2 regions of the Dokdonia sp. Dokd-P16 genome follow, and region 1 is predicted to be linked to the other one. Evidence: riboswitches for the same ligand, from Rfam matches in the RefSeq annotation. Region 1 holds a riboswitch; the other holds the start of a gene.
The links. Region 1 has a riboswitch for thiamine pyrophosphate ahead of thiS (sulfur carrier protein ThiS). Riboswitches for the same ligand answer to the same signal wherever they lie in the genome.
Positions count from the first base shown of each region.

Region 1 (7,546 bases):
GATCACAGAGTCTTTATTCATGTACGTAAAATATTTTCGTTACTAAATTCACCGTCCAATTCCTTTCTGTAATGTCCCCACCACAAAAGCGATTAACTATCCATTATAAAAGTCTAAGGCATATTACTGCTCACTTACAGTTTTTATTTACCTTAAATTAGATGTTGATTGTTTAACAGCGAGGAATTATGAACTCTAAGGGGGAAGATGAATACTTTAAATATCTAGATGTTATCTATACAATGTACATTCTCCTCTATGATATCCTCAAGCGCTTCTTTATTTATAGGCTTATTAATAATATCACGTATGCCCACATTATGACATCGCTCTTTTACCTCGCTTATTTCTAGTGCAGTTAATGCTATGATTGGAATATGCTTATTTTCTGAAGAAATAATTTCTGAGGCTTCAAAGCCATTCATCACAGGCATATTGAGATCCATTAAGATGAGATCAAAATGGGTCTTGTGGTATTCTTTTACTGCCTCCTTTCCGTTTATAGCAATGGTACACTTGTGACCTAGCGTGCTTATTAGTTTTTGAGTTACGAGTTGGTTGATTTTATTGTCCTCAACGACTAGTATTTTTAGACACTTCAATTCAGGAACCACCGATTGCTCATCAATCTCATGGGTAACTTCGCATGCCAATATAAATGAGAATTGCGAACCTAGACCTACATTACTTTTTACGGATAATGTACTACCCATAACTTTCATTAAGGACTTAACGATAGGCAATCCAAGACCTATTCCGTAGGAGGTATTTTCTTCTGTGTTACCTTGTTTAAAACTATCAAAAATGACTGCTAGATTTTCTTTAGAAATGCCTGACCCAGTGTCTGAGACTTTAAAAACTATGTGATCTATATCTTCTTTTCTTTCTGATAGATGTACACTAAGGGTTACAGTGCCATTTTTTGTGTTTTTAAGCGCATTATCAATGAGTTTTAAAAGAACCTCTGTAAGATTAGTTTCATCTAATATATAGTAGGTGGAAATCTCATCACTAATATTTAAAACTAGATCAGTTTCTTGCTGGTTTGAGAGATAACTTAATGAGGTGGTAATGTTCTCTAAGAGGTTACGTAAGTGAACCTTGGTCCTCTTAACCGAAATGGTGTTAGACTTTACCTCATTAATCCTTAATATATTATTTACAACAGATTTTAAATGATCTCCAGAGAATTTTAAAGCATTCAAAAGATCTTTATTAGTCTTGATAATAGAAGGATTTTCTATAAGCATCTCTGTGATACCCACTACTCCGTACAGAGGTGTTCTTAAGTCGTGACTTATATTAACTAATAGCTCAGATTTTAATTTGTGGGCGTGTTCGGCTTCATTTTTTGCTTGTAATAGCGCCTTATTATTTTTTTCAAGTGCTAAGAATGATAATCGCCTCTTGCGATTATAAAAGATTAAAAAGGCAGTACTTAAAAATAGCAGCGCACCAATACCTCCTATAAAAATAACGTTGGATTTTAATTGAGATGCTTCGGCTTTTTGTTGGAACTCCTTTACTTTAAAGTCTGCTTCAACTTGTTCTATCTGAAGATTTTTCACTTCATTAAAATCTAAATCTTTATAGTAGAAATGCTTTCTTAGGCTTTCTAGAGCCTCATCATATTCTCCTAGCTCTTGATGTATCTCACTTTTAAAATCATAGATATCTATGAGTTCTCTGGTGAGGCTATGCTCCCCTCCTATCTCAAGTGCTTTGTTAATAAAGGTGAGCGCTAGTCTATGATTTTCTTTTTGATTGTGATAAATAGCAAAATTTAACTGTTGTAAGAGGCTGTATATTGGGTCTTCTTTATCAATATTGGGTAACAACTTTTCGGCTTCTAGAATGTAGGGATATGCCTTATCTGGATCTTTAAAATTAAGGTACATGCCAGCGATGTTATAGTAGGTATAAAATGAGTGCACAGTTTTACCTGCATCTAAGGTATATACAATAGATTTTTCAAAATAAGCTGCGGCCTTATCTGCTGTGCTTATATCAGCTGAGTATATGTTGCCCAATCCATTAAGCGAGGCTACGTTTACAAAATAGTCATCTGTTTTTTTACCGAGTGCCAGGTTATAGAACTTTTTCGCGGAAGCGTAATCTTTTATAGCTTGATACGTATTTGCTAAGCTCACATAAGCCTTTGCCTGTAAGGTTTTATTCTTACCTTGATTTGCATATTGTACTGCAGAGGTTGCAAATGTTAACCCATCTTTATAATTCCCGCTTATATTTTCATCCTTAGATAAGGAAATTAAAATACTGACGCTATCTATATCGCCATCAGCCCTGTTTTGTGATATAACAGGGACGTAATAACAATATGCAAGTAAGATTAAAAGAAGTTTATTTTTCAATATATGATGTTTGGGGCATTAAAAGATAGCAAAGAATAATTTAAAAGTCACTGGAAAATAAATTATTACGATAAAATAGACGTACTAATATATAATTCTCACTTCATTAATTTAAGATGCTTGCGCCTCATATTATAAAATAATAAGTAAGCCGTCTTAATAGAATTAATAAGCCATACATACCATAGCATCTTTAAATGTTTATCAATGTAATTTTAGATTATCCAGAATTATTTTTAATGACTTTTAAATAAATAATTTATATATGAATTGATTTTTTTACTATATTACAAAGACAACTACTTCATATTTAAACTATTATAACCCCTAATTGTAATTGCCTTTTATATATGTTTTAAGCTTTTAAAACGTAATTAAGGATCTAGATGAAAAATCACAGATTCTTAGTTATGGTACTCGTATTACATTCTTAACTAACAATAGCCCCATATGAATAGTTTTGATATTAATTATTTAATGGTTTCCATATTTACAGCAATCTTTGGTGTTTTTGGAATTTACCACTTGGTATCATTTTTAATTTTGAGACATAGGATTTTATGTCACTATTGCATCATTATTTTTGGACTTACATTGCATTGGAGTTGGTCATTATTTCCAGATGGTTATCTTCCTGAAATAGTTCAAGAGAAGGGATCGCTTATCACCGCAATGGTCACCACCTTTGGCTTTTTGCTGTTTACCATGAATTATTTGAACATTCATAGCGGTAATCATCCTAAAATTTCACGTAGCTATACCTTTTTAAAATATAGCTCGGTATTGATCCCAGTGATATATGTTTTGAACCTTTTGACATTCAACATTGGATGGTTACATAGTTCGCTAGTAATGTCTGCTGCGGTTATTGCAATGCTTGCTGTATTATTGAACATATTCTCTGCGATTCGATTATTTAATGAAGAAAAGTTTAATAAGTATTACTTATATGCTTATGCACCAATGTTACTCTCCTCAGTTATCTATATAAGTGCATGGTTTGTAAAAGACAAGTACAATGTAGATAGATACTTAATTGTATTGATTTCTTCTATGTTAATCACACTACAACTCATTCTTTTCTCAATATTAGTTAGCTATAAGTTTAAATATATAGAGAAGTCAAACATGAGAACACAGGTAGAAACCAATAAATTTCTAGCCTTGGAAGTAGATAAGCAAACGAAATATCTACAAATTGCAAAGGAAGATTTAGAAAGTAAAAACCACGAACTTGAATCTGTCAATTCTCTTAAAAACAAGCTGTTCTCTTTACTAACACATGACGTTAGAGGACCTTTGCATAATATCTCCTTGCTGGTTAAACTACTCGAAAACCAAATTGAGGATAATGAATTAAAAGAGATATCACAAAGTCTCAAAAATGAATTAGATGATAGAATTGCTATGGTGAGCGCTTTATTAGACTGGTCATATAACCAGCTAGAAGGAATTAAGCTAAATAAAAAGGATTGTGATATAAAAGAAATTTTTAAATCTATAGCTAAGCAATATGAACGCTCAGCAAAAGAGAAAGATGTAATGCTATTATTTGAAATTGAAACACCTACCCTATTTATTGATGAAAACATGTTCAAAGTAATCTTACGTAATCTCATCTCAAACGCTATCAAATTCAGCACAAAGAATCAAAATGTAATATTATCAAGCAAGAAAGGTCCTCAGGGTATTGAAATAGGCGTACAAGATTTCGGTGTGGGAATGACAACTAGCTGGCACAAAAACCTCGTTAAAGATTGTATTCCTAAGACCACTTTAGGCACTAAAGGAGAGCAAGGAACTGGCTTTGGACTACTCATCACAAAAGATTTCGTAGAAATGAATGGAGGCGAACTCTTCTGTACAAGTACACCAAATGAAGGCACTCATTTTGTAATGCATTTTTAGAGCGAGGAAAAGCTGGTTTACACGGTCTATAAAAGACTATGTTATGTAATTTCTTAATAAACAGATTGCGTTCCAAAACCCTATAAAAACCTACCTACCAAAACATAACATTATAAATTTCTTATATTTTCTCTCGTCTAGTTCAGAATAATTACTACTTTTAGAGTCTAAACTTTAGGAGTAGCTATTAAATTAGTTTGAGAAAAATCCTTAGAACCTGATTTGGTTAATACCAACGTAGGGAAAAGTTAGAGGTCTTTGTATGACTATGCGCTACCTCTATTTTTAATTCTATCCTTCTCATTCCTTTATCGTTTATATAACCGAAGCATGATGCTTCATAATTGTATTAAACATGATAAACATAAAGGTTAATCACACCTCGTATCAATTTCCAGCACAGGTTACACTAGACCAGATTCTTACCCAACTCGACATTTCTGTTAGTGGGATTGCTGTGGCTATTAATGAGCACATTATTACCAGATCACAGTGGGTCTCTACCATCCCTAATGATGGCGATGCTGTACTTATTATCAAAGCCACACAAGGTGGATAATAGCGACTTCTAGGTACTTCAAGAGTAAGAAAACATCATTAATTAATCAACAAAGATGAAAAATAGAGACACTGCGCCTAAGCAAGGCGGCATTACTAGAAATCCATTTCCTAATTCAAAAAAGGTGTACGTAAACGGTAAGATACATCCACAAATTAAAGTGGCTATGCGCGAGATTGCGCTTAGTGATACTGTGGATTCCATGACCAAAAAGAAAACGCCAAACGAGCCAGTGACAGTGTATGATACTTCTGGACCATACACAGATCCTAGCAAAAACATTGACATTCACAGCGGGATTGAACGCATTCGCGAGTCGTGGATTTTAGAACGCAATAATGTAGAACAATTGGACAGCTACTCCTCTACCTATTGCAATGAGCGTCTTAACGATAAAAGCTTAGACCATATGCGTTTTAAGCTTTTAAAGAAGCCTATGCGTGCAAAAAAAGGAGAGAATGTTACGCAGCTGCATTATGCAAAACAAGGAATCATCACTCCAGAAATGGAGTATATCGCTATTCGCGAAAATCAGCGTATCGATGAAATGACGGAGATTAGAAAGCAACATAAAGGAGAACATTTTGGCGCGTCTATTCCTGATAAAATCACGCCAGAATTTGTGCGCTCAGAAGTTGCAAGAGGCCGTGCCGTAATCCCATCAAACATCAACCACCCAGAAGCAGAGCCTATGATTTTAGGACGTAATTTCTTGGTGAAAATTAATGCAAATATTGGAAACTCGGCAGTTACCTCGTCCATTGAGGAAGAAGTAGAAAAAGCCGTGTGGGCTTGCCGCTGGGGAGCAGATAATATCATGGATTTATCTACTGGAGAAAACATACATGAAACCCGCGAGTGGATCATACGCAACTCCCCTGTTCCCGTGGGAACGGTTCCTATTTACCAGGCGTTAGAAAAAGTAAATGGCGTTGCCGAAGATCTCACGTGGGAGATTTTTAAAGACACTCTAATTGAACAAGCAGAGCAAGGCGTAGACTATTTTACGATTCATGCTGGTGTGTTGTTGCGTTATGTGCCTATGACCGCAAAGCGTGTGACAGGTATCGTCTCTCGTGGCGGATCTATCATGGCAAAGTGGTGTCTTGCACATCATAAAGAGAGCTTTTTATACACCCATTTTGAAGATATCTGTGAGATTTTAAAACAATATGACGTAGCCTTTTCTTTAGGTGACGGTTTACGTCCAGGATCTGTAGCAGATGCAAATGATGAGGCTCAGTTTGCTGAACTAGAGACACTAGGTGAACTTACACAAATCGCTCGAAAGCATGATGTGCAGTGCTTTATAGAAGGTCCTGGTCACGTGCCTATGCATATGATTAAGGAAAATATGGAGAAGCAAATTGAAGTATGCGATGAGGCTCCATTTTACACTTTAGGTCCGTTAACCACAGATATTGCGCCTGGATATGACCACATTACCTCAGGTATTGGTGCCGCTATGATAGGCTGGTACGGTTGTGCGATGTTGTGCTACGTTACTCCAAAAGAACACCTTGGATTACCTAACAAGGAAGACGTGCGTGTTGGTGTAGTTACTTATAAACTTGCTGCTCATGCTGCAGATCTGGCCAAAGGTCACCCTGGTTCGCAACATCGCGATAATGCGTTGAGTATGGCACGTTTTGAATTTCGCTGGGAAGATCAGTTTAATCTTGGTCTCGATCCAGAGCGCGCTCGCGAATATCATGATGAGACGCTACCAGCAGCAGGTGCAAAAATCGCACACTTCTGCTCCATGTGCGGACCAAAATTTTGCTCCATGAAAATTTCTCAAGAAGTAAGAGATTTTGCTGCTGAAAATAAAATTGTCGATAACGAAGTCATCCAAAAAGGAATGGAGGAAAAGTCAAAAGAATTTAAAGCCAAAGGTTCCGAAGTATATCTGTAAAAAAATGTGGGAGTTCCCACGCTGCAAAAGCGTGGGCAGGCTTTCCACTGCAATCTTTTGCCAGAAAAAGGCAAAAGGATTTTCATTACAATCCTTAACTCAAAAACATGATTATCGTACTATCGCCAGAAAATGATATTCCTAATGAAGTAAAAATACTACACCAGTTATTTGAAGACGGACTAGCTTGTTATCATGTAAGAAAGCCTCATAAAAGTTATGAGGACTATAGCACCTATATACAGCAGATTGATCCTGCGTTTCATGATAGGATTGTAGTGCACGATCACCATAAGGTCATTAATGAATTTAGTTTAAAAGGAATTCATTTTAATGAGCAACATCGTATAGATCACATAGACAATCCTGGCAAGTATTTTAGAGGATTAAACATGTTTGGAAAAACGATAAGCTCCTCCTTTCATGATTTGAAAACTCTAGAAGACTGCTATTTTGAATTTGATTACCACTTTTTGAGTCCTGTGTTTAATTCCATATCTAAGGAAGGTTATAATGGACGTGGCTTTGATGTAACTGATAGCAATAAAACAATCGTAGCCCTAGGAGGTATTCATCAGGAAAATCTAGAACAGGCCAAAAAACTTGGATATAATGGAATCGCTTTGTTGGGAAGTATTTGGAAAGCAGAAAATCCGCTGCAGAGTTTTAAAAATATTAAAGCAGCATTTGGATAGCAGCTACAACTCGCAATAAAGCAATTCGCGTTAAGGATTGAGCGGTTCGACTGCGCTCACCGAAGGCTATACTAAGATTAGAGGATATTTTAAACGC
Region 1 is NZ_CP029151.1:3,137,621-3,145,166, reverse strand. Features, by position in the region: gene DCS32_RS13970 (response regulator) at 225-2,372, opposite strand; gene DCS32_RS13965 (sensor histidine kinase) at 2,823-4,280, shown strand; TPP riboswitch at 4,447-4,541, shown strand; gene thiS (sulfur carrier protein ThiS) at 4,636-4,839, shown strand; gene thiC (phosphomethylpyrimidine synthase ThiC) at 4,895-6,754, shown strand; gene DCS32_RS13950 (thiamine phosphate synthase) at 6,862-7,449, shown strand.

Region 2 (7,546 bases), 1.6 Mb from region 1:
TTTCTTACTAGATGTGAACTTTTCTACACAGTTGAGTGCTATCCAGGTATTAGATTTAGAAATTCCAAGTAATCCTATCTATGTTCAGAATGGTGGTTTACGTGGTCTTTTTGTTATTAATACAGGCAGCAGCATTGTTGCGTGGGAAGCATCAGACCCTAACCATGCACCCAATGATTGCTCGCTCATGGTTATAGACGGTATTAATGTAAAATGTCAGTGTGATGATGATAATAGTTACAATCTTTTTACTGGGCAGTCTAATAATGAGGTGCTAGAATACACAATGCTTAATTACCGAGTAAATGCTTCTGGTAATAGCATCACCGTATTTAACTAAAAGAAAAAAAAGAAGCCGACTCAAAAGAGGCGGCTTCTCACTTACAATTTGTAGTTCAGTCCCCCAACTGATTACACATTGTTTATTTTTAGCGACTTAAATATAGCGAAAATTAAATAATAAGGCGTTTTATCCCTTAAAATTTAAGCGTAGCACCTACTAAGAAGTTAATTCCCGCCTGCGGATAATAGCCCGCTCCTTCAATGGTAGTGATCTCATTTGGTACTGAAAAATCATCATCATAGGTAAAGAAATATCCATTTGACACATAGTCTATATCAAAGATGTTGTTTACTAATCCGTTAAGGATAATAGATTTAAAAACAGACACATCCTTTATCTCATAACTTATGTTGAGGTCATTTGTAAAGTAGCTATCTAGCTTTGAAAAGTCGCTATCGATGTTCCCTAGATATTGCTCTCCCACGTATTTAGACAGGAAGCTTAACCTTAGATTTTCTGCAGGTTTGTAGCTTATGGTGTTACCCACTACTACATCTGGAGAATAAGAGATATTTGTATTGCCTAGATTTGTTAACACACCATCTCTTTCAAAAACGAAGTCTTTGTTTTTATTTGTGCTTAGTGCTAGGTTAGGTTGTATCATCAACTTATCAGTAATAGCAATTGCAGCATCTATTTCGATACCTGCTCTATAACTCTCACCACTATTTGCACGTATAGGTGCCCCTACGTCATCTAGCGCTCCAGTGAGAACTAGCTGGTCACGATATCCCATATAATATCCATTTACATTAAGCGACACGCGGCTTGTATTGTATCTCCATCCTAATTCCCAATCATTAAGACGCTCTGGACGCGGAGCTCCGTTTTCAAAATCTGTACGGTTAGGTTCGCGATTTGCTCTTGCAAAAGATGCATATAATTGGTTTTCGCTGTCTATTTTATAAGAAAGACCTGCTTTTGGGTTAAAGAAACTATAGTCTTCATCTACAATAAATTCGGCAACGTCAGAGTTGATTCCGTCTGTAGTGTATGAGATAAAGCGCTGCTGTAGGTCTAAGTATCCACTCCATTTTGAATTGAAGCGGTAGTTCGCTTTCGCGAAAGCAGAAAATTCTTTTTTCTTTCCAGTCCCGAAGTAGTAGTTGTCACCAGTCTCACTATCACTAGCAAAACGCGCCCAAATCACTTCGCCAAAATGGTCTCCATCATAAATACTACCGTAAGCACCACCTACAAAGTCGATTTTGTTGTCCTTGTAATTTGCCGTTGCACTTGCCACATAGAAGTCATTGTCTAGCCAGCGACGTCTTATAATATCTGATGTTTCTATGGTCTCACTACCTATAACTACAGGGGCAATACTGTAAAATGCAAGATCTTCATCCTCTTTATATTCTTCAAAAAATCCTCTCCCGTAGGTGTAGTTTAAACTAAGCTGTGTGCTCCAGTTATTGTCATAACGCTGGTTCCAATGCAGTTGGTAATGATCTTGCTTGTAATCATCTACTTGATTCTCGTGAAAGCGTGTCTCACCATTCTCATCTGTAAACTGTCCAGCAGGGTTAAAGGTTCTATCTTCCTCAAGTGTCTCTGCATCTATCCCAAACCAAGATTGGTATGTAACCTCAGATCCTGCAAAGTTGATAAGTTTGATAAGTGTATTATCATCCTTGTATGCTGCTTGTAAAAAATACGATTTAAGATCAGATGACGCACGGTCGATGTAACCGTCAGATTTAATCTGTGATAAACGACCAGATATCTCTATGTGATCATTAAGCAAACCTGTACTAAATTTCACATTGTGACGTCGCGTCCCAAAAGACCCAAAAGAGTTAGAAATCTCACCATATGCTTCATTAGAAATTGCATCAGTAAGAATATTAAGACTTGCTCCAAAAGCTCCAGGTCCATTAGTAGAAGATCCTACACCACGTTGTAACTGTAAACTCTCAACAGAAGAGCTAAAATCTTGTAGGTTTACAAAGAATGTAGTTGCACTCTCTGCATCATTATATGGGATTCCATTTATAGTAACATTGATACCTTGATTACCCGTACCGCGCACTCTAAAACCTGTGTAACCTATTCCCGCACCGGCATCTGAGGTTGTAACTACACTTGGTAAAAAGTTGAGCTGCGTGGCAATGTCTTGTCCTAAGTTGCGCTCTGCAATTTGTTTTTTTGTAAGGTTGGAATGCGTAATTGGTGAGTCGGCTTTTACTCTTACAGAGCGTACTAAAACTTCATCTAGGGATTCTACTTTTGTAGTGTCTACCACTGTTTTCTCTTGTGCACTAGCTGTAATTCCTGCAAGCGCAATCATACTCAATAGGATCTTTTTCATCCGTATATGGTTTAGTTACGAATACAAAGGGCAAATATTCCGATAAGTTATCATTAATATACCTGTGCGATAAGCACATATTGAAGAGGGTGCACCGTGGTGCTTCTCAAGAGAAATATGGTGACACTAGAAAAGCTAATTTGTATAGCGTTATCTGGAAAGACATGTTCCTCATTCCTAAACAGCATTACCTGTTCTAGGTTCAATGGGTATAATCTCAGCTTCGTAAAAAGCACCCCTTTGAGATTTTGCAAAGATATACTAGAGTTTTTAATTAAGATATTATAAAGAAAAAATAAATCAACTTACTGTACTTTTAAGCTGACTAGCATTTTCTAGTTCTTATAAAATTATAAAAACGATGCATATTTTGATTTACGGAGCCGGTGGCGTGGGAGGATTCTTTGGAGGGAAACTCGCACTTACTGGAAATAAAGTGACCATGATTGCTAGAGGAGCACACCTTACAGCCATACAAGAAAACGGTATTGAGGTAAAAAGCATAACAGGAAACTTTAAAGCGACTCCGTATCTGGCAACAGATGATCTTAGTAAGATTGAAACGCCAGACCTAGTCATCTTTGGAGTGAAGTCATATCAAATAGAGAGGACTGTAAAAGACATATTGCAATATTGTGATGAAAATACATTATATCTGCCTTTACAAAACGGAGCAAGCAATGTGGAGGTCCTTAATGCGGTGGTGCCTAAGTCACAAGTACTGGCAGGACTTTGCCGTATGATAAGTTTTATAGAAGCACCAGGAGTGATTTCTAATCCAGATATAGCACCCGCAATATTATTTGGTGAGCAGGATAATAGTAAGACGGAACGTTTAGAAAGGATGTTGTCTGTATTTACAGATGCAGGAATTAACGCAGCTGTACCAGATAATATTCAAGTAGCCATCTGGCAAAAATTCCTTTTTATAACAACCATAAGTGCTATAGGCGGACTAACAAGAGTTCCTATAGGAGTGATGAGAGAGCAGCCATATATAAAAGAATTGATGCGCAAAACCGCGCAAGAAGTATTTGAGGTGGCAAAAGCAAAAGGAATTATACTCCCAGAGAAAACAATTGAAAATATGTTTGAAGCCATTAGCAAGCAAGCGCATGAGACCACAGCTTCGACACAACGCGATATCATGGCAGGAAAACCTAGCGAACTAGAAAACTTTAATGGTTATATCGTGAAGGAAGGCAAAAGACTCGGAGTGCCTACACCAATAAACGAGATGATTTATGAGTTGTTATTGCCGCAAGAACAACAGGCAAGACAATAGTCATTTCGACAGCGCGTAGCGACGAGAAATCACATTGCAGTAAGCACGCTAGAGTGCGCATTATAATGATAACCAAAGCATGTCATTGGCTACTATCTAATTCCCCATAATTAATTGTAAATTTGCCCCCTTAAATTAGGATGAGCACGCTTTCGCGAAAGCGTATAAATAATACATATACCATGAAATACCACTTTAACGAGATAGAAGCCAGATGGCAACAATACTGGGCAGATAAAGGCACTTTTCACGCGTCAAATAGCAGTGACAAGCCTAAATATTATGTGCTTGATATGTTTCCTTATCCTTCTGGTGCAGGGCTTCATGTGGGACACCCGCTTGGGTATATTGCTAGTGATGTGTACTCGCGTTACAAGCGTTTAAAGGGGTTTAATGTGCTGCATCCACAGGGATATGATTCTTTTGGATTGCCTGCAGAGCAATATGCAATCCAGACAGGGCAGCATCCTGCTGTGACTACAAAGGTCAATATTGAGGGTGGTGTAGATAACCAAGGTAATGTGATTGCCGGTTATAGAAAACAGCTGGATAAAATTGGCTTTTCTTTTGATTGGAGTCGTGAGGTGCGTACCTCAAATCCTGAGTACTATAAATGGACGCAGTGGATTTTTACAGAGCTTTTTAACTCATGGTATAATAAGGATACAGATAAAGCAGAGGCGATAGAAACGTTGGTTTCCGCTTTCGCGAAAACTGGAAATGCAGAGGTAAACGCTGCTTGTGATGATAATATCACACCATTCACTGCAGAGCAGTGGAATGCGTTTACAGAAAAAGAACAACAAGATATATTATTACAATATCGCCTGACCTATCTTGCCGAAACGGAAGTAAACTGGTGTCCAGCACTTGGAACCGTACTTGCAAATGATGAGATTGTAAACGGCGTTTCTGAGCGTGGTGGTCACACGGTGATACGTAAGAAAATGACACAGTGGTCTATGCGAATCTCTGCTTATGCAGAGCGTTTAATACAAGGACTTGAAGGAATAGACTGGAGCGAATCAATAAAAGAAACACAGCGCAACTGGATAGGGAAATCTGTTGGAGCGATGGTTACATTCCCCCTAGCCCCCAAAGGGGGAACTCGAGCGGGATACTTGACCGGAGGGAATAATGCGGCGTTACTCTTAGAGAGAGCAAAGGAGATGAGAGAGAATCCCACTCCTGCAGAAGCAGCCTTATGGGAATCATTAAAAAGTAAGAATCTTGGTGATAAATTTAGAAGACAGCATCCTATTGATGCATTTATCCCTGATTTTGTGTGTCTTTCAAAAAAGTTAATCATTGAGGTTGATGGAGGTATTCATGATACACAAGTAGATCAAGATGAAGAAAGAACGGCTATTTTAGAAGACTTAGGGTATACCGTATTGAGATTTAGAAATGAGGAAGTTTTAGCAAATCTGGAACAGGTTCTTGAGACGATTACAACCGAATTGAATAATAAAATTGTTCCCCCTTCGGGGGCTAGGGGGATTGATGTCTTTACGACACGCCCTGATACTATTTTTGGAGTGTCCTTCATGACATTGGCTCCAGAGCATGAGTTAGTGGCTCAGATCACAACTCCAGAACAAAAAGAAGCAGTAGAAGCATACATTGAAAAAACAGCAAAGCGTTCTGAGCGTGAGCGTATGGCAGATGTAAAAACCATCTCTGGTGTATTTACTGGAGCTTATGCAGAGCATCCTTTTACAAAGGAACCTATCCCAGTATGGATAGGTGATTATGTGCTTGCTGGTTATGGAACAGGAGCCGTGATGGCAGTTCCTTGTGGTGATCAACGTGATTATGACTTTGCTAAGAAATTTGACATAGCAATTCCTAATGTTTTTGAAGGCGTAGATATCTCAGAAGAAGCTTTTTCAGACAAGGCAACTACGGTCATCACAAATTCAGATTTCTTAAACGGATTAAAATATAAGAAAGCCGTTAAACTTGCGATTTACGAGTTAGAAAAAATAGGCGCAGGAGCTGGTAAAACAAATTATAGATTGCGTGATGCGGTCTTTAGCCGTCAACGTTATTGGGGAGAGCCTTTTCCAGTGTATTATGAGAACGGAATCCCAAAGATGATTGACGTTGCTCATTTACCTATCAAACTTCCAGAAGTAGAAAAATACCTACCTACAGAAGAAGGTGAACCACCATTAGGCCGTGCAGATGTATGGGCATGGGATACCAAGAATAACAAAGTAGTATCTAACGACCTTGTCCGTTCGAGCGCAGTCGAGAACTCCGAGGATAATGGAATTTACCCGCTAGAACTCAACACCATGCCAGGATGGGCAGGAAGTAGCTGGTATTTCTTTAGATATATGGAGAAAGCACAGCGTGATGAAGTCTTTGCTTCAAAGAAAGCAATGGATTACTGGGGTAATGTAGATTTATATATAGGAGGATCTGAGCATGGAACTGGGCACTTATTGTACTCACGTTTCTGGGTGAAGTTCTTAAAAGATAGAGGACACGTAGGTGTAGATGAGCCGTTCCAAAAAATGATCAATCAAGGGATGATTTTGGGGACGAGTGCTTTTGTGTATAGATTAGACGCGACTGGCTTATTAGGTTTTGATGGAAAGGGTGAAGATTTTATTGATTTAGTTAAAAATCATCCTCTTTTTATTTCTAAGAGTACATTAGATTCTCTCAAGGAAGATAAGTCTGCTTTTGAGAATTTCAAGAAAAACCAACTCGAAGAATTAAAGAAGATATTTGGAAATAAGCTAGTTAATTTCAATCCTAGTTTAAATCATGTTCATTTGGTACATGCACCCGTGGAATTTGTTAACGCATCAGATGAGTTAGATGTAGAAGCTTTTAAAAACTGGCGACCAGAATTTAAAAACGCTGAGTTTATCTTAGAAGATGGCGTTTACAAAGTAGGTCGCGAGGTTGAAAAAATGTCCAAGTCTAAATACAACGTCGTAAATCCAGATCAAATCTGTGAGCAGTACGGAGCAGACACATTACGTATGTACGAGATGTTCTTAGGGCCGCTTGAGCAAGCAAAACCTTGGAACACGGCAGGAATTACGGGAGTACATAACTTTTTAAAGAAATTCTGGAAGCTTTACCATAATGGAGTAGACGAAGCTTTTAATATAACTGATGAGGCGCCAAGTAAAGACAGCCTTAAAACACTTCACAAAACAATTAAAAAGGTAGAAGAAGATATAGAGAACTTTAGTTTCAACACGTCTGTATCTACATTTATGATTGCTGTAAATGAGCTAGGAGCTCAAAAGTGTACTTCTCGTGAAGTGCTTGAGTCTCTGGTAATACTCATCGCTCCTTATGCTCCGCATATCGCAGAGGAATTATGGAACAAGCTTGGTCACTCAGAAAGCATTTCTGAGGCTGCTTTTCCAATTTTTGATGCAAGTCATCTAGTAGAGAGTGCAAAGAACTATCCTATTTCCTTTAATGGGAAGATGAAGTTTACCTTAGAATTACCACTTGATCTATCTAAAGATGAGATAGAAAAAGTAGTCATGGCAAATGAGAAAACTCAAATGTATCTAGATGGTCGCACACCTAAGAAGGTGATTATCGTGCCAGGTAAGATTGTAAATATAGTGGG
Region 2 is NZ_CP029151.1:1,161,503-1,169,048, reverse strand. Features, by position in the region: gene DCS32_RS05225 (hypothetical protein) at 1-340, shown strand, start outside; gene DCS32_RS05220 (TonB-dependent receptor) at 477-2,654, opposite strand; TPP riboswitch at 2,813-2,904, opposite strand; gene DCS32_RS05215 (ketopantoate reductase family protein) at 3,016-3,939, shown strand; gene DCS32_RS05210 (leucine--tRNA ligase) at 4,122-7,546, shown strand, end outside.
Region 2: it holds a riboswitch for thiamine pyrophosphate, as region 1 does, so the genes downstream of both, DCS32_RS05220 (TonB-dependent receptor) here and thiS (sulfur carrier protein ThiS) in region 1, are expected to answer to the same signal.